Regions from separate parts of the Paenibacillus sp. YIM B09110 genome, predicted to be linked through region 2. Evidence: riboswitches for the same ligand, from Rfam matches in the RefSeq annotation. Region 2 holds a riboswitch; each other region holds the start of a gene.

Region 1 (6,166 bases), on a different contig from region 2:
GCCACATTCATTGGCATACAATGAATGCTGTCCAGCCTTGTTTTCTTTTTTGCGCATATAGGAGATAAATTACGGTAGCAGGAAATGTTAAGCTCTAAAATTTATAGTAGTGAAATATATATTGACGGCATCGAGCAATGAGCAGTATGGTAGGAAATGTATGGGGATTATACGGTAATGCAACTAGGAATCTGCAGAACTCATGCGATTGAGTTATATATTGAGGGAGATGAGATTTTCTATTATGTATGAACAACAGTTTCTGGAACGTTGGGCTGAGTTCAATCAAAGAAAATGGAATTGCAAAGTGATTCTTTCGAAATTTCAAGCTCAAAATTCGGAAGCGTACGGCCAAAGCTTATTCTTTCTCAACAAGCAGGGACAACTTTATTTGCCGCCGCTGAATCCGTATCACCCTACGACGTTTCACCCAACAGCTACTACAAATGCACAAAGAATCGGAAAACAATGGCATAGCGTTTCAGAAGTTATGACGAGTAAGCTATCGGAGGTGGCGGGGTCAGCCAATTTTATATTCCCGCCGAATATTGCCGATATTCGTCCCTTCCTATGGAGCGGGTTTAAATCAACCATCAAATATACCTATCACAGCCAATTTCCGTATTTGCCCGAGCAAGTCGATTCCTCTATACGCAGTAAAATAAAAAAGGCAAATAGTAATGGTTACTATTCGGTTAAAACGGATGATATCGAAGCTGTATTTCATTGCTTGGAAGGTACAGAAGCCAGACAAGGATTTAGTCACCAAATCACGGTTAGAGACTTGCAAATGGCGCGTGAGCTGTTAGGTGACGAAGCGTTCAGGTGTTATGTAAGTTATTCCAAGGAGGGTGAGCCGGTAAGCTCATGCATTATATTAAGGACGAGCGCGGAACACGCCTTTGGCTGGATCGCAGGCAGTAAGAGCGAACATCTCACTAAAGGTGTCGTACAGCAACTCCAAGACTTTGCTTTTGATAACCTCAGTGCAAACGGAGTGAAAGAATTTGATTTCTCGGGAGCTAACATTGAATCGGTATCGGAGTCGAAATCGTATTGGAAGGTAGAGCTTAGGCCTTATTACGGTATTAGGCTCCCGGGCTATAAAGACGTAATCCGAGCGGGACGCGACTGGATGGCGCGAAACAAGAAGCAAAAAATAATTACATAATGAGAAGAAAGTTAGATAGCGGCAGAGCCGTGCCTGCATCCTTTGCGAAAGATGCGGGCACGGCTCTGCATTATTCTTCATTTAAATATAGGTATGGCTGCTATTGCTGAATTAGCTCTAAGTTCGAATAATCTTCCTGGGAAACGACTTGCGCCATAATTTGGTGCTTCTTAAGACGGTTGACGACGATGACCGCATCTTCGGAGGTCGAATTCGACAGCAGTATATAGATATCGCCGTTGAATGCAAGGCCAATAAAATCCGACTCGCGCAGCGAATCGTTAACTTGTTTGAGCAGCGGGCTGTCATGAATGATATCCCTTGAAAGTGATACGAGGGCGAAGCTTGCATTGTAATTGCGTTTTGCGTGCTCCCTGGACCGTATAACGGCAAGGAAAACTTCAGGCTTAAGAACAGGCACGCCTTCCAGATAGCGCTCATGCTGACTAAGATATAAGCTGCGGATATTTCGGGATAACGACGAAGCGATCAGCTCGTTATTAATGTTAATATCGTCGAGCGTCGCGCCCGTATTATCCGATTTTTTGGTTAGCGGCTTTAAATCGGCAGTGGATTGCGCGAACCATTCGTACGTGCGGCGAATGCCCGTCTCGAAGCTGAACTTAGGCGACCAACTCAAAGCATTCTTTAATCTGGTGTTGTCGAGTCTTGATCGATAAATGTCGCCTGTACGGGCTTTATGGTTCTTGATGTCGGTTATCGGCTGAATGCTGCCCAATATGTTTACTAAATCATTGACCGATTGCTCCGTATTGGTGGACAAGTTCATGATTCCGCTTTGATCGGAAAGGCTTGCTTGATAGATGACGTCCGCAACATCCTCCACGTATATGAAATCACGCGTTTGTCCGCCGTCCCCGTAAATCACAAGCTCCTTGCCGTCACGCATCCGTTCCATAAAAATAGATACGACTCCGCCCTCTCCAATCGATCCTTGTCGAGGTCCGTACACATTGCTGAATCGGAAGCAAATCGTATCCAATTGGTAGATTTCATTCCACTTTGTGCAATAGTATTCCCCGAGAAGCTTGTTGATTCCGTATGGCGAGACAGGCTGACAAGGCATTTCCTCGTTTAGCGGAATTTGATCATTTAATCCATATACGGCCGCAGAGGAAGCGAAAATGAGCTTTTTGGTTTTATATTTTGCGGCCAGCTGCAAGATGTTGGTTAGTCCCAGGATGTTGGATTTTGTATCCGCGTATGGATTTTCCATCGATGTGACCACATTGATCTGAGCTGCCAAATGAACGACAATATCGACATTATGGTTCTCGAAGATAGATTCGCATACTGTGCTTTCCACATCTGCGATGTATGATATATGGCGGAATTTGCAATTGGATATATGACCGGAGGTCATATTATCTATAATAATGACTTCATGTCCTTCGTTGAAAAACTTCTCCGCAACGAATGAGCCAATAAATCCGTAGCCGCCCGTAATTAACACTTTCACGCTACCACCCCATTTTCCCTTCTGATTTTAGGTGAAGAAGTCCGATCGCGGTTCTTTGGAAACCGGCGTTTTGCTATTATGTACGCTGCTAGAGTATTATTAAAAATTAAGTCTAATAGGTGATAGCAGGGTCTACTTGACTATGATAATTGTTTAGGAAGAGGTTGTAAACAAGTTCTAATTTATGGCTATAAGCCGGTTGAGAAAAAGGTGTCGAATCTTTTTTAAAATTAGGCTATGAATCTAGTAAAACCTATTGCTTTATACCTATTAATCTGGTAATATTTATTTAAATATTAAGAAACTTCATATACTTGATGTGTCGAAAAGGCAAACTGCGTGAAAGCGCAGGACGCAAAGCTATAGGGGCTAAATGGGAAACCACATGCCAGCCAGATTCCGAAAACTTTTCAGGTTCTATTACAGAACTTATGACATGTCATAGGTTCTTTTTCTGTTCATCACACCTGCAATCCCACTAACTTAATATTTGGAAACAGCGATAACGGCAAACCACGTGAAAGCGTGGGACGCAAAACTACAGGGGCTAAATGGGAAACCATATGCCAGCCAGTTCCCGAAATGTTTTCAGGAATGAGATAGGACAATCCTGAATTCTGGGATTGTCCTATCTTATTTTATTCAACGACATGGGGGTAGTGAGAATGGGAATTTTCAGCAAACTAACGAAGAGCATGACGGCGATGGTGCTTGTAACGATTTTGAGCGGCATCGGTTTTTATGGACTATTCATCGAAGAAGCGAACGCTGCTAGTATGATAAATGTTAAGACCTACGGTGCAAAGGGAGACGGCAAGACGGACGATACGTCCTCGATTAAAAAAGCGCTGGCAGAAGGCGCGGCGAAAAAAACGACGGTTTACTTTCCGAAAGGAACGTACCTGGTAAACCCGAAAGATCCGCTCGCTGTAAGCAGCAACGTGAAAGTGCTCGGTGATGGCGCAACTTCGATCATTAAGGCTAGCACAAAAGATTTCGGTTGGGAATTGATGCGTGTATCGGGAAAAGATATTGAGATCAGCAATATTTCACTCGACGGCAACAAACTAGTTAACCGCGTACTTGTTGTAAGCGGAGGCAGTGAGCGCGTTAATGTCAACAAATCGATTGTAGCGAATGCTTCACACAGCACAAAAACAAGCAGCGATTACTTCTCGGGCGTGCTTTCGGGAATTCTTGTATACGGCAATACGAAAGCTATCACAATCGACAGCAATGAAGTGAAAAATATTGTAGCAATCAATCCTACTGGCGGCAGCATGATTGCTAGAGGTATTTACGTAACAACGACATGGGGTAAAAGCGAAGCTGCAGCAGCTAATGTATCTATTACTAATAACTATATACACCACATCGGTCCTGCTGATGACGGCGACGGCATCTACTATGAAGATCCAAACATGGATTCAGGCAAAGGCATTGATACAAACAGCATTATCTCGAATAATAAATTCGACAATAACGCCAAACGCGCTATTAAGATTTATGCACAAGGCCTTACGGTAACAGGAAACCAAATTTTGAACTCGTACCTGCAAAACAATTATTACGCTTCGGGTTCGGATAAAGGGTCGATCGCTCCTGACATGTACTCGGCTATCAGTGTATACGGCAGCAACAACACGATTAAATCAAATACGATTAGCGGTATTGGAAGTTTCTATGCTGCAATCGAGGTAGGCGCTGTTGAGACGGTTAACAACATTGTGGTCAGCAACAATAAAATTACAATGGGGCCGAAGAGCGTTCAAAAAGGCAAAACGGCTATCCGTCTGGGGAACATCAACAAATTCACGATCGACGGCAACGTAATCGAGAATGGCGACAAAGGAATTTGGACTTGGCAAAACGCAGATAACGGTTCTATCACAAACAACAAAATTAAAATGACAAGCGGCGGGGGCATTGATTTAACGACTTACCTTGCGCAGTTTTCCCAAAAAAATATTGTGTGCTCCAATAACACCATTCAAGCTACACAATTCATTGTTAAGCTAGCAAGCAGCAACTTCAACGTACAAGTTCTATAGTACCTTTTCAACTACCAAGACTTCGACAATCAATGTCGAAGTCTTTTTATTGATTGAATTTATTATATAGAAGCAGTTGTGACTCAGAGGTACGGAAAATGTCGTTTCATTTTTATTTACTTGACGAGTTTTGAAGATTATAATACGAATATGCTTTCAGGTTCAGCCAAACAGTTCTGGACTATGTTGGGAATTTAGTGGAAATAGCAAGTAACTCTCTACATAAAGGACTGAGGATTTTTGACTGGACATAAAGGTCAATTTGTCATTTCGCTTGATTTTGAGTTGTTTTGGGGCATAAGGGATCTCTATGATCTAGATTGGTATAATAGGACGTTTGCGAAGGAAAGAGAGTTAATTCCAGAGGTTCTGACTCTATTTGAGAAATATGGCATTCATGCTACTTGGGCGACTGTAGGACTATTATTTTTTGAGTCTAAGGAAGCGATGTTAAATGGTTTACCATCTATTAAACCGGGTTATGTTCAACAAAATCTATCTCCATACCCATATTTAAAAAGTGAACAGGTAGGCTTAGATGAGAAGGTCGATCCTAACCACTATGCATCTTCGCTTATTCATTTGATTCGAAATTCGCCATTTCAGGCGATATCCACACATACCTTTTCACACTATTATTGCAAAGAAGAAGGCCAGACGGAGAAAGAATTTGCTGCAGATATACAGGCAAGCATCCAAATCGCCGAAAAACAAGGTATGACCTTGGAGAGCATTGTATTTCCAAGAAATCAAATTAACGAAACCTATTTGCCAACGCTCAATCGGCTAGGCATTAAGTCATATCGCGGAAATCCAAAGCATTGGATTTACAGACACGGCTATAGCACTAAAGATTCATTGTTTTTGAGAGCTGCTCGGCTGCTGGATACCTATATCAATCTGTCCGGTTATCATTGCTATCGCGCAGATCAAATAATGTCCGAGCTACCCGTAAACCTACCGGCAAGTCATTTTTTTAGGTCTTACTCCCCCAAGCTCCGCGTACTAGAGCCGTTTCGTATTAAGCGAATACTGGATGGAATGACCTATGCAGCGAAGCACAACCAAGTTTATCACCTCTGGTGGCATCCCTATAATTTGGCGAGCAATGCCAATGAGAATATGGATGTATTAAAGAGAATATTAGAACACTACCACAAACTGCAGCACAAGTACGGGATGACAAGTTTGAATATGGAGGAGTTATGTAATCAAGTGTTAAGAAGTGAAGAGGGACGTTCTTCCTATCAATCGCAGCATTAATCCCAAACATGAGGTGAACGAATGGACATTCAGTTTTTGAAAGAAGCGAGTAAACGGTATTTTATTGTTATTCTATTAGTGATAGCTCTCTCTGTTGGAGGAGCCTTTGCGTTAAATGCTTTCGTAAAGCCTACTTATGAGGCGAGTGTAAGCGTAGTTGCAAGCATAGCATCCTCTGGAGATGCAGGTATTTATAATGAG
Region 2 (6,166 bases):
TACAACATATGACAACCGTCGTATGCAACGTTAAGCGCCGTTTATGCACGATAAACGGTATTTTGGAAAGCACGATAGCTTGTTTTCATTGAATATCGTCCCTTTACAACCCTCTAATGCGAGCATATGATAAGTTCATAAGAACTTGTAAGCAAATTTGACGAAGTCGTGAATGCGAGGAGGAAAGAATATGGAGTCCTTTACGCTTACTCGAAAAGAGATGGCGGAGCTGTTGCTCTCCTTACACGGCAGCAGCAGTCAGAAGCCGATTCAAGTGCTGCAGAGCGCTTGGGCGAAGTCGCATCAGTACGAACTGGAGAAGGGGACGACATTGCCTGCCTTTCTCGCCACGCTTCTGCCGCCTATAATAGAGAAGTTAATTAAGGGCAGTGAGGTGAAAGGCTTCTCGCTGCAGGAAATATCAGCGCTGGGTCAGCTAATTGAATATTCGAACCTTTCCATTACTTCTATGCAAAATTGGGTCAAAAGAGACTTTAAGTCGTATTTTGACTGTCCAAAGGCTGGCAAGAAATATTCCCTTAATCAAGCTGCGCTGTTGTTCATTATCGATGATCTGAAGTCGAATCTCGACTTCGAGTCGATTCGCAAGCTGTTTGAAATCGTGCTCGGCAAGCCGGAGGACGAGTCCCACGATCTTGTCGGCCCTATCGAGCTGTATGCCACTTATACGAAGATGTTCGAAGAGCTCGACGCGAATAACGATCAATTGCTCGATATTACGGGCCATCTAAACGGGCAGCCTCATCAGGACCTGCTTACGGAGGAAGTCATACGAGGTGCAGCCAATCGGTTTGCGGACAGGCTGTCGGGATTGACGGACAAGCAGCGGGAAGCGATACGCAATATTTTGCTGGTAGCTGTCATATCGATTCAAACGTCCTATTTTCATACTCTCGCGAGAAGGTACTGCAATGCGACCCTGTTCCTGAATTCTCCATGAAAAAATAGGAAAAAGGGATGTACATGAGAGGAAATCTGTCCTATACTGTAAGCTGATGTAAAAAACAGACAAACTGAAAAAGGCAAACTTGCCGAAAGGCAGGGACGCAAAGTTATGGGCCTAAGGGGCAAGACGCTATGGCTGCCAGACCGCCAGCAGGTTAGATAAGCTTATTTAGCTATCCGCCGACTGGGGCCTGGATAGCTTTTTTGCTATTTTTCGGACAGACAGAGGGAGCGAGAGAACCAGCATGAAGACAGCATCGTGGGCAACAACAGGAAAAGCATGGCTTGGCAAAGCCGTGCAAACAGCAAAGCAAGTACGCTTGAAAAAGTTGAACGGGAAGAAGATTACGACGAGGTTGTTTATCATCTCGGCCATTATTACGCTATTTAACGTAGGTGCCGGGGCATTCATCTACACCCAGAACTTGTCGGTAGCAAATGCGGTAAATGAGTCCGAGAAGCTGTCCGAAGCTGAGCGCAACTACCAAGCGGTGTCGGGCAAGCTGCTGAAGACGATGCTCCGAATGATCGATGCGATCGAGAACGGTACCGAGGAAGAAAGCGCAGTTGCGATCAAGACGGAGCTGGCAACGATCCCTTCGAGCCTAGAGCAGTTGAATAAGCAGTTCGAAGCTATGGATATTAGATATCCAGCTGAAGAGAATGCCCAGAAATATGTGAATCAGATTAAAGTGCTTGATCTCGCCTATACGAATTTGAGTACGACTTCTATTGATGTCAATGCTTTAACGGCCGAAGAGAAATCGTTGCGCGTGTCGGATTTGATCAGTGTCTATACGATCATTATTGATTTCTCCAAAGAAGCAATGGAGAAAAAATTGTCCGAGGATACTCAGGACACGCAGAAGTCGCTTAACAAAAGCGTAGATAGCGCGAATATCATCATTCTAGTGAATATCATCCTATTGGCCGTGCTTCCTGCTGTTATGATCTTCGGCATTACGCGTTCGATTAAGACGGGCTTGTCCGGCATTATGAAACGGATCGAAGCATACAGGAACAATCAATTCACGGAGCTTCCGAAGCTGCAGCGCGCCGATGAATTCGGAGATATCGACGCATCGCTCGCCGACATGGGCAGTAACCTGCGAGAGACGATCAAAGCGACGATTGACGTGAGCGGTACAGTGCTTGGCGTATCGAATCAGATGACGGAGAAGATAAGCAGCAACCGCGATGCTTCCGAGCAAGTCAAAGGCCAGATCGAATTTGGCAAGACTTCGCTGCAGGCCCAGTATGACGACGCATCTTCGATATCGGCGGTAACCGAGCAAATCTCGGCAAGTTCGGAAGAGATCGCCGCGTCCAGCGAATACATAAATGGCGATATGCTAAAAATGAAGCAAGCATCCCTTAACGGCTCCGAGCAGATGGCGGGCGTTGTATTGAAAGTGAATGAGACGGCGCAGCAGTTCGATAAACTGACGGCCGCCTTCGAATCGATGAACGAACGCTACGGCAATGTTGCGAAGTTTCTTGCAGGCATTCAGGATATTAATACACAGACGAACCTATTGTCGCTTAACGCATCAATCGAATCGGCACGCGCCGGCGAGCACGGCCGCGGCTTCGCGGTCGTTGCTGATGAAATTCGCAAGATGTCCGGTCAAACCGACGCGATATCGAAGCAAATTACGAAGGAACTGGCGCTTATTCAAGCGGATGTCGCAGCCAGCGGTCGTACGATAAGCCAATTCTCGGATGTTATTAAGTCTACCCGCGAGACGTCGGAAACGGCTAGCGAGACGTTCCAGGCGATTGAATCGCAGAGCGGCGTGTTATCTGATCAGATGAGTGAAATTTCGACCGCTATCAGTGAGATTACGCAAGGTATGACGCATATCGTTACGGCTGTCGATAAGCTGCTTGAGAAATCGACGGAAGTGAACGGTCAGATGGAAGGAATAAGCGGCCTGTCCGACACGCAGAACGGCATTTCCGACGAGCTGGGAGAGCTGTCGAAACGGTTGACGGAATCATCGGAGGCGCTTAAGGAGCGCGCTTCGGTATTCAAAATATAGGACAGATCAGTCAGGTCAGGGAGTGCAGAGCGATAACCGCTCTGCACTCTTTTTATTTATGGCAGCAATGAGTGTCGGACATCGATCAATATGTCGATAAAGAAGGATAACGTTCAAAAACAGCGAATGATGAACGTATACTTTATATAGGAGCGGAATTGCCTTTGGGCTGGGTTTAACTTACATATTGGAGACAGGTGATACGATGAGCGAAATGAACTTTCAAGTAAATTTACAGGGCATGATTGAACTGCTCTCCAAGCATCTATATTCGAATCCGGGCGTGTTCGTAAGAGAGCTGCTGCAAAATGGCGTCGACGCTATCACAGCTCGCAGGAAGCTTGGGCATCAATTCGAACCGAAAATTTTGTTTGAGCTATACGCTTCGAAAACAATCGCGATTCATGACAACGGCATCGGCTTGACGGAGCCCGAAATTCACCGCTTCCTCTCGCAGATCGGAAGCACGTCTAAGCGCGAGGAGCTCGATGGGGATGACGACTATATCGGCCAGTTCGGAGTCGGCATGCTGTCCTGCTTCGTTGTAAGCGCTGAGATCGTGCTTATTACACGTTCTGCGCTGGAAGGCGATACGCTGGAATGGCGCGGCCGACAAGACGGCACGTATACGATCCGCAAGCTGAAGCGCGAAGCGCCGATCGGCACAACGATTTATTTGACGTGCAAGGAAGACTATGAGGAATATTATGAATGGTATAAATTAGAGCAGCTTCTGTCTCATTACGGCGAGTTTCTGCCGGTGCCGATCAGTTTGTCCGAGGATCGTTTCGAGCGAAATATTAACGGTGCGCTGCCGCCTTGGCAATTGGACGCTCAGCATGCGCTGGAATATGGCGAGGCTCAGCTCGGTCATCGGTTTCTAGAGGCTATTCCGATCAAGTCGCTTATTGGCGAAGCGGAAGGTACTGCCTATATTTTGCCCTATGCTGTGAGTCTGCAAGCAGAGAAGAAGCATAAAGTATATGTGAAACGGATGCTGCTCTCCGATCAGATGAGCCAACTATTGCCGGAATGGGCTTTTTTCGTCACCTGCATCGTGAATGTTGGGGGACTGAAGCCTACCGCATCTCGGGAGTCATTTATTGAGAACGAGCTGTTCTATACCGTTCGAGACGAGCTGGGACAATGTCTGAAGCGCCATCTGATGATGCTGGCTCTGACTGATCCCGATTTGTTCGAGAAAATCGTGAAGATTCATTACGTTTCGTTGAAGGCGTTGGCCGTGGAGGATGATGAGCTGTACCAGCTGTTCATTCGCCACCTCTCGTTCGAGACGCCTTACGGGATGATGCGCATGGGAGATATTTTGCAGCACAGCTCCAATATCGTTGTTTCGTCAACATTGGATGAGTTCCGCCAAGTGGTACGCGTGGCGAAAGCACAGAATGTTATGGTCATCAACGGAGGCTACGTGCATGACTTTGAGCTTGTGCGCAAGCTAGAGGAGTATGACGAGGCGATTCAGGTCGGGGTTCTTGATCCGATTAACTTCTCTAATCTGTTCCAGGATTTAACGGCTCTAGAGTTTAGGTTAGCTTCGCCCTTTCTGGCCCTTGCGGACAAGCTCTTAGAGCGATTCCAATGTCGCAGCGCTGTGAAACGGTTCGAGCCGAAAGAGCTTGCCGTCCTCTATAATACGAATGAAGAATTCAACTTTTTGCGGATGGCGGAGCAGACGAGGAGGGAGTCGAACGAGCTGTTCGAAAGTGTTCTGGACGTTGTCATTCATCAAATCCACGATGTGCCTTATGCAAGGCTTTGCTTTAATTACAATAATCCGATCGTGCAGCAGGCCATTACATGCGGCAATCCGGAGATGCAGAAGCTAAGTATCGAGACGCTGTATACCCAGTCGCTGCTGCTTGGGCATTATCCAATGAGCTCGGAAGAGATGCAGCTCATGAACGAGTCGTTCATGCGTTCTCTCTCCATCGGACTTGGTCGGGCAGGTGACAAGCAGGGATGAAGCAACGGTACGATGAGCTGCAGAGCGAGGCTTGGAGTCTACCTGACGGCAAGCAGAAGGTGACCGTGCTGGAGGAGGCTGTCCGTATTGCCGATCTGTACATGTCGAAGGAAGAAGCTTATCACGCAAGAATGACGTATTCGGAGGCAGCTTTAGTGTCTGGCTTCGAGGAACGCTTCATTGTCTCCTTCGCCTGGTGCTTATCTCAATTCGAGAAACAGCCGGACCTATTCGACAGTCACCAGATCATTTGGCATTACAAGTGGCTGGTCGGCATTATATGGCGGTTTCCGCAATTTGGAGCAGCCCAGATTGAAGACATCTTTGATGATTTTAAAAGAAAATGCCTACAATACGGACACAGCCTGCGACCTTATTATTCGAAAATTCATCTTTATGCGCTAGCTGGCGGGCATGCCGAGCTTGCCCAAACGTATTATGAGCAGTGGAAAAAAGCGCCGTATGACGAAATGTCCGATTGCCGGGCTTGCGAGCAAAATTTAATTGGCTACTTTCACTTGGCATCTGGTCGTTACAAGAGGGGGCTGCAGACATTGAAGCCAATATTAAGCGGCAAGATGTTCTGCCGTTCGATCCCGCAAAATACGTACAGTCATGCCCTCATGCCGCTGCTTGAGACCGATCAGCAGGAAGAGGCGGCCAAGCTTGCACGCAAAAGTTCGCGTATGCTCAAAGGACCCGGCTACTTAGAAGAATACGGCAGACTGATCAGTTATTATTCCGCAACGGACTTGAGCAAAGCGGCTAAACTGTTGGAAAGTACAGCCGAATATGTGTTGAGCAACAAAACAGATTGGAATCGATTCCAATATTTGATCGGAGCGAGAGCGTTCTATTCGCTATGGAATGAGAAGAAGCGGAGAAGGAAGCTGGTTGTTCACAATTCTTTCACAAGCGAATGGGTTGATGCCGAAAGTGAAAGGCTGGCAAGGGCTTTCGATGCTCGCAACGGCAATGGATATTGTCAGGGGCAGCTTGCACAAAAGGTAAATCAAGTTTGGAATCGTCGTACTCACTGATCGGACTGTTGACGACAATCGAATGGTAGTGGTTCAATTGTAATAACGACGGCAGAGAGGGTAATGATTCGATATGTTGAAACAATTTTTGAAAGCTTCACGAATTCGGGTAATTCCGGTCATGCTCATAC
Region 3 (6,166 bases), on a different contig from region 2:
TACTACAGCTTAAACGGCTTTACCGATTCGTTCAAGTCAACCGAAAGAGACGACAGCTGCTGGATAGCAGCCGATATTTCCTGCATGGACGCGCTTTGCTGTTGCGCGGACGCAGCAACCTCTTCCGTGCCGGCCGCCTGCTCCTGCGTGACCCCGTTAATTTGCTGCATAGCATCCGTAATGCGTATGAAGGAATGCTCTACTTTCTCCAGCGAACCGGACATATGGTTCGTGTGGACGGTAAATTCTGAAACGCCCGAGTATATATGCTTGAAGTTTTGGTGGGTACCGCTAATCCAAGAATGGCCAAGCTCGACGGCTTTCGTTCCTTCTTCAATGCTTTGCTTAACCAGATGGCTGTTCGATTGCGTGCTCGAGACGAGCTCGTTAACGGACAACGCCGCTTGAGCCGACTGCGTTGCCAGCTTCTTCACTTCCTCGGCTACGACCGCGAAGCCTCTTCCGAGTTCACCGACCCGTGCCGCTTCGATTGAAGCGTTAAGCGCAAGCAGATTCGTCTGCGTTGATATTTCGGTTATTATGCCGATAATCTCTCCGATTTCGTTGGAACGAGTCTCCAGCGCCGCTGCCGCTTGCTGTGACTGCTGCATCGCCTGCTTGATCGTCTCCATTTGTTGGAGAGTACGATCGACAAGCTCTTGCCCCTGCTCCGATTGCGAATGGACCTCGGTTGCGATTTCTTGAATTTCCTTCATGCCTGCCGATACTTCTTTGATGTCGGTATCAATGTTATGAATGCTCGAATGGCTCTCGGATACGCTCTGCACGATCTCCGTAATGCCTTCTGTCATTCTGCTTGTCGATTCGGCCACCTGCTGCGCGCTATTCGTCGATTCATTCACGGATTGCTTCAGATGCTTGCTCGTATCCCCGATAAGCGCGGACGAGGAGATGACCTGCTCGATCAATGTTTTTAAGCTCGTAATCATGATACCGAAAGCGGCACCCAGCTTGCCGATCTCATCCTTGCTGTCGATCGAGAACTGGCTTCTCATATCGCCGGCCGCGACTTTCTCGGCTGCAATCATCAGTTTGCGAAGCGGATTCGTAATGATTCGGCTAATGAAGACGGCGATCACGCTGCCGACAACGAAGACGATGACGGAGATCAAAACAGTTCTCCAGTTCGAGCTTGAGGCTGTCTGCGGTACAACGGAAGCATCGAGATCGATGCCCAAGACGCCGTATACGATGCCGGATTGATCGGTCAGCGGCATGAAGATCGATTTATGCGTACCGTATTCATCGTCATAAATGGCGCTGAACATCGTTTTATTGGAAGAGATCGCTTCCTTCGTTTCATCCGGGAACTGGAAAGGGGTACCGAAGTCGTCGGGCACGCCCGACAGAATCAGAATCCGTTCCTCGTCCTTGGTATTGGATAAAATATAAACGTTCTCCCAACTATGCAACGTTTGGAGCCTTTCGAGCTCCGATTTGATTATCGGGTAATTCGGATCGTCCATGCCGGTCAATTGAACGTCATGTCCCGGAATGTCCGTGAACGCGTCTGCCGCGATTTGAATATCCGTCGCGAGCCGCTTATCGAATTGCTCCAGAAGCTTCTCGGAGAGGTTGCTCTGCGTCATATAGCCGGACAGAGCAAAGGCTACGCATGTCACGACCTGCAGCAGCAGGATGCTGACCGAGATTTTGACAGCAAGATGTTCTCTGAACCAATTCAATTTAAGAATAGATTTCTTCATGGTTGTTCTCCTTCTTGGATAGCCGGTCATAAGCGGCATACGTTTCAGCGATTTTTTGTTTCAAATAGTGAACGATTGCACCGACATCGGAAGTTTGCGTGTACGGCGAGATGACGAATAACTTAGCCGCATACAACGCAATTTCGCCGGCCCGGTCCGCGGTTGGCACGTAGAGATGCTTCTTCGTATCTCCGAAAAACATTTTCCCGCGGTCTCTGCCCAGTATTTCGAACAATAGCTCGTTCAGCTTATTTTCTCGTTCAATCTCCGCATAGCTGCGAAGTCCCTCGTATTCCGCGTGATAGCCGTTTTTGCGATCCGCATACAAACGGAACAACGTGATAATGCCCGGATTTAGCGGATTAACGATGACCGCTTCGGGTACTTCAGCGGCCAACGCCTTCCTGAACGCGATATTGACCTCGACGAATTGGGCGAGCAGCTTCTGATAACCTTCTATGCCAAAAGCCGTTAGCGCGCTTAAAATACTGATCGAGCTGCCCATTCTGGAGCATTCCAGCGTATAGCTCGTATGATAATCGCCATATCCCCGATGTCCAACATACGGCGTTTCATCCGGCTCCAAATCAAGCAGCTTCAGATCGGACGCCTGCTTCACAAGGAATAAGCTCGTGGAGTACGGTGTTTGACCGAGCTTCTGGAAGTCAAAGCACAACGAATCCGCCAACCCCAAATGCTTCATTCTCTCCCTTATCGCTTGAAGAGCCAATAGCGTTTCAGCATCGAATCGAAGAGGATTTCCTTCAAAGTCGTAATCGTTATAGAAGGCAAAAAATCCGCCGAGCGCCGAATCCGCATGGATATGCGGTCTTTGGATGCCATGCTTTTTCGCTAGTCGCTCTGACACAGCCAAGACTTCCTCAACATTATCTATGCCCATCGCATCCGTCGTCGCTGTCGTTGCCACGATGTACACGGGTACGCCTCCGCTTTGAATAACGCTCTCCATTTTCTCCTCGAGATCCCGAACATCCATGGAGCTGTCTTCTCGCGTACGGATCTTAATCAGATTATTGCTGCCCAGACCCGTTGCTTCCATCGATTTGAACAGGCTGTAATGCGCCGCTTCCGAGCAGAAGGCAAACAAATTGTCAGGTACGCCTGCCTTCGCAGCTTTGGCGTCATATTTATTTATGGCTAGCCGCAGTCCCGTGAAGATGGCCCCTTGCCCGCCCCAAGTCGTATACCCGCCACTTACCGTAGAATCATAACCAATCAATGCCGACATCATGGCAACGACTCTGACTTCGGCCTCCGCTCCAGCAGGTCCGTATACGTCCCACAAGTTATTGCCATTCACCATAAAAGCGGTGAGCATCCCCATGATGCCTGGAATGCTGGCCATGGGCAAAATATTAGTCAAAAAGTATTTCGTATGGTAGGGATGACCATGCAGCAGCTTGAGCAGCTCGCTGTTCACTTCATTTTGCGTGCTGCCGCTAACAGGAATGCGGCTGTTCTTCGTTAGATCCTGATAGAATGTGGCTCCTCTATCTTTTGTTCCTTTTAAATTAACGGAATCGGGATCCTTTAAAGCATCGACCCCTTCTGCGATTTGCCTGAATAGTGCTATAAGATCGTCTCGTTGTCGCTCGTTGCCGTCGTCGCTTGGAAATAAGGTCCGGATATCCATCTCTTGCTCGCTCATTCTCTCCACTCTCTCCTATTTCGATATTCTCTCTTTTTTGTTGTAAGCAAAGAGGCATGCCTATGGACGACCATAGACATGCCTCTGCTAAACCTTTTGCAACTGGCTGACATTTCTTTTTGAGAAGTAGTCCCTATAGCTTTGCGTCTCTCGTCTTTCGACGGATTTGCGTTATGTGATTTTAGGAAAGTTCACCGATACAATTAGTAAACATTTACAGCGAATAGGAACATTCTACTATTTTACATTTCAGATATCAATAGATTTGAAGTATAGATTTTGTTAATTTTTTTAAGAAATCATCATTTTGTCACAATCTTCCTTTGTCCGATATTGTCGACCAATTATGTTTGGTGCAATATTCCTATGAAAAGCAAATAAGCAGGCTTAGGCCGGGTTCATACCCGGCTCCAGCATGTTGTATAAATGCATTTCTTTACCGAATACAAACACGAGCTGGCAGAGGACACTACACTCGATCCAAAATGACTATACCTCTACAGCACCTGTGGTATTGCAGGCTTGATCATCCGCTGGATCAAGACGATTTCCCGAATACCTCTTTCCTATATTGCCAATCAAATTTTAGTGCTGATGCTGCTCTCGAAGGAAACCTCAAATCACAGACAACTTTGGAATTGGATCCAAAAAAAGAGTATCTACCTAAACAATTATATGCCTGTTAAATCATAAGTAATTGACAACATACTGTCATCGAATGCATATTCCTATGAAAAATGAACCTTCAATAAGGCGAAGGTCCATGTTTCTGTGATCCTAAATTTGATTTAACACCAATCGTTCGTTTTGGACTACTGCATCATTCCGTTCAATCGCGCAGGCGATGCCGTTTCTGATCGCCTTGTTTAATCCAGTTCCCGATCTCGCATAACCAAGCAACCTCGTAACTTGTCTTATTAAGTCTTCTTCGGGTAAACTGATTTGTGCCATAAGAACAGCCTTTACCGCATTTGCAACCTCTTCAGCAGGCAAATCTTCGGCTAAACGCCGTTGCATCTCTGTCTGCGCGTTACGGAATAAGCGATATTCGGTGGGCTTCATGCCCTCAGGCCAATAAAATACGTTGCCGTCCATCTCTGTTTTTTCGTGGGTGACCTTAGTTCTATATAGTAGCTCATCAAAACGTCGCTCCAGTCTGGCACCCATACGAGATATTCCCCATGCCTGCAATACACGTTTTGCAAGCAAGCTCCTGCTAATCGGGCCTTCTTCGTTAATGACTTGCTGTAATTGCTCTACAATTTTCTTTGAATTAGAATCAATGAAAAACGATTCCGTATCCGAAATACCCATTCTGCTTAATTGACAAACTTCATACACTGTAACGTTCTCTATGCCACGATGAGCAGATGTCTGTTCCTCTTCACGATTGCCCGACGCCTGTCCTATAACGGGCATGGCTACCAAAAAACGATCGCTCGTTTTTTTTCGGGAAATTATTTTGCTTTCCTCTTTCCCTGCGTTTACCATTGCACTTTCGATCTTGCGAAGCTCAGCCTCCCGGTTCTCCCACCAATCCGGCATCCAGATACGGTGCAAGCTCCAACCAAGCTGCTCTAAAACCTGAATACGCAAATAATCGCGATCCCTTGCCGTCTTTGCACTTGCATAGATCGGTCCATCCAACAAAACGCCTAGACGATATTGATTCGAGAGATGCTTATCCCGTATCGCTGCATCTATCCGGTAACCTGACGCACCTACATACAAATCGGCTTGGTAGCCTAGTTCAGTCAGCTCGTGCAAGAGGCTGCGATGAACGTCCGATAAAGTCGTCAGCTTCGCCGCCGATTCAGCAACTGGAAGTGTGTTCTTACCTTTCTCGGCATACTCCAGAAAAGCCTTTAATCCAAGAACCCCTTCTGAGCTCGTGCGGCTGGCGCTTAGGTGATGGGCATGAAGCGTCGAGAATACAATCATTTCATATCGGGCTCGTGAGACGGCGACGTTCAATCTTCGCCAGCCTCCTTGCCTATTAAGCGGTCCAAAGTTAAGGCTGACCTTCCCTCCGGCATCCGGGCCATAACCAATTGAAAACAAAATAATGTCACGTTCGTCACCTTGAACATTTTCAAGATTTTTCACAAAAATAGGCTCAGGCAATTGGGAGAGAAACACTTCCAACTCGGGCTCTTTCCTCATCGCATCATCAAGCAAGTCCTCTATTAGTGATTGCTGAATGGAGCTGAAGGTAACGACTCCTATGCTTTGATTACGAAGTGACGAGTCTTTCAAACGGTTAATAATTTCTGCGACTACAGCCTCACCCTCAGCCATATTCCGTTTTGTTCTTCCTCGATCGTAATAGCCGCCCGTTGGCCTCCAAGAAACGCTCGATACCGGTTCGTCCGGCGAAGGGAACGTCATTAACTTATTTTCGTAATAGTGTGCATTGCTAAATGCAATCAAGCTCTCATGTCTGCTCCGATAATGCCATGACAGATGCCTCTGGTACATCCCAAGCGCCAAGCAATCATCTAAAATACTCTCCATGTCCTGAAGCAATTGACTTTCTTCATCAACTTCATCATACGACTTGGAGAAAAAGCTTGTAGGCGGCAGTTGCTTCGGGTCACCAACAATAACGGCTTGACGTCCACGTGCCAATGCCCCTACCGCTTGTGCGGTAGGCACTTGAGACGCTTCATCAAAAATAACAAGGTCGAACTGAGCACTCTTCGGATCCAAATACTGTGCTACTGATAAGGGACTCATTAGCATGCATGGCATAAGCCTTGGAAGCAAATTA

Evidence for each region. Region 2 has a riboswitch for cyclic di-GMP ahead of V8F51_RS03085 (methyl-accepting chemotaxis protein). Riboswitches for the same ligand answer to the same signal wherever they lie in the genome.
Region 1: it holds a riboswitch for cyclic di-GMP, as region 2 does, so the genes downstream of both, V8F51_RS13375 (glycosyl hydrolase family 28-related protein) here and V8F51_RS03085 (methyl-accepting chemotaxis protein) in region 2, are expected to answer to the same signal.
Region 3: it holds a riboswitch for cyclic di-GMP, as region 2 does, so the genes downstream of both, V8F51_RS22265 (pyridoxal phosphate-dependent decarboxylase family protein) here and V8F51_RS03085 (methyl-accepting chemotaxis protein) in region 2, are expected to answer to the same signal.

Annotation. Positions count from the first base shown of each region.
Region 1 covers NZ_JBANSP010000007.1:234,549-240,714, forward strand. The annotation lists gene V8F51_RS13365 (GNAT family N-acetyltransferase) at 491-1,171, shown strand; gene V8F51_RS13370 (NAD-dependent epimerase/dehydratase family protein) at 1,272-2,651, opposite strand; cyclic di-GMP riboswitch class I at 2,971-3,055, shown strand; cyclic di-GMP riboswitch class I at 3,149-3,233, shown strand; gene V8F51_RS13375 (glycosyl hydrolase family 28-related protein) at 3,317-4,702, shown strand; gene V8F51_RS13380 (polysaccharide deacetylase family protein) at 4,943-5,965, shown strand; gene V8F51_RS13385 (YveK family protein) at 5,987-6,166, shown strand, end outside.
Region 2 covers NZ_JBANSP010000002.1:185,756-191,921, forward strand. The annotation lists gene V8F51_RS03080 (DUF1836 domain-containing protein) at 191-961, shown strand; cyclic di-GMP riboswitch class I at 1,033-1,118, shown strand; gene V8F51_RS03085 (methyl-accepting chemotaxis protein) at 1,212-3,008, shown strand; gene V8F51_RS03090 (HSP90 family protein) at 3,214-4,995, shown strand; gene V8F51_RS03095 (hypothetical protein) at 4,992-6,035, shown strand; gene V8F51_RS03100 (prenyltransferase) at 6,109-6,166, shown strand, end outside.
Region 3 covers NZ_JBANSP010000017.1:138,440-144,605, reverse strand. The annotation lists gene V8F51_RS22270 (methyl-accepting chemotaxis protein) at 3-1,727, opposite strand; gene V8F51_RS22265 (pyridoxal phosphate-dependent decarboxylase family protein) at 1,708-3,396, opposite strand; cyclic di-GMP riboswitch class I at 3,491-3,577, opposite strand; gene V8F51_RS22260 (DUF3320 domain-containing protein) at 4,174-6,166, opposite strand, start outside.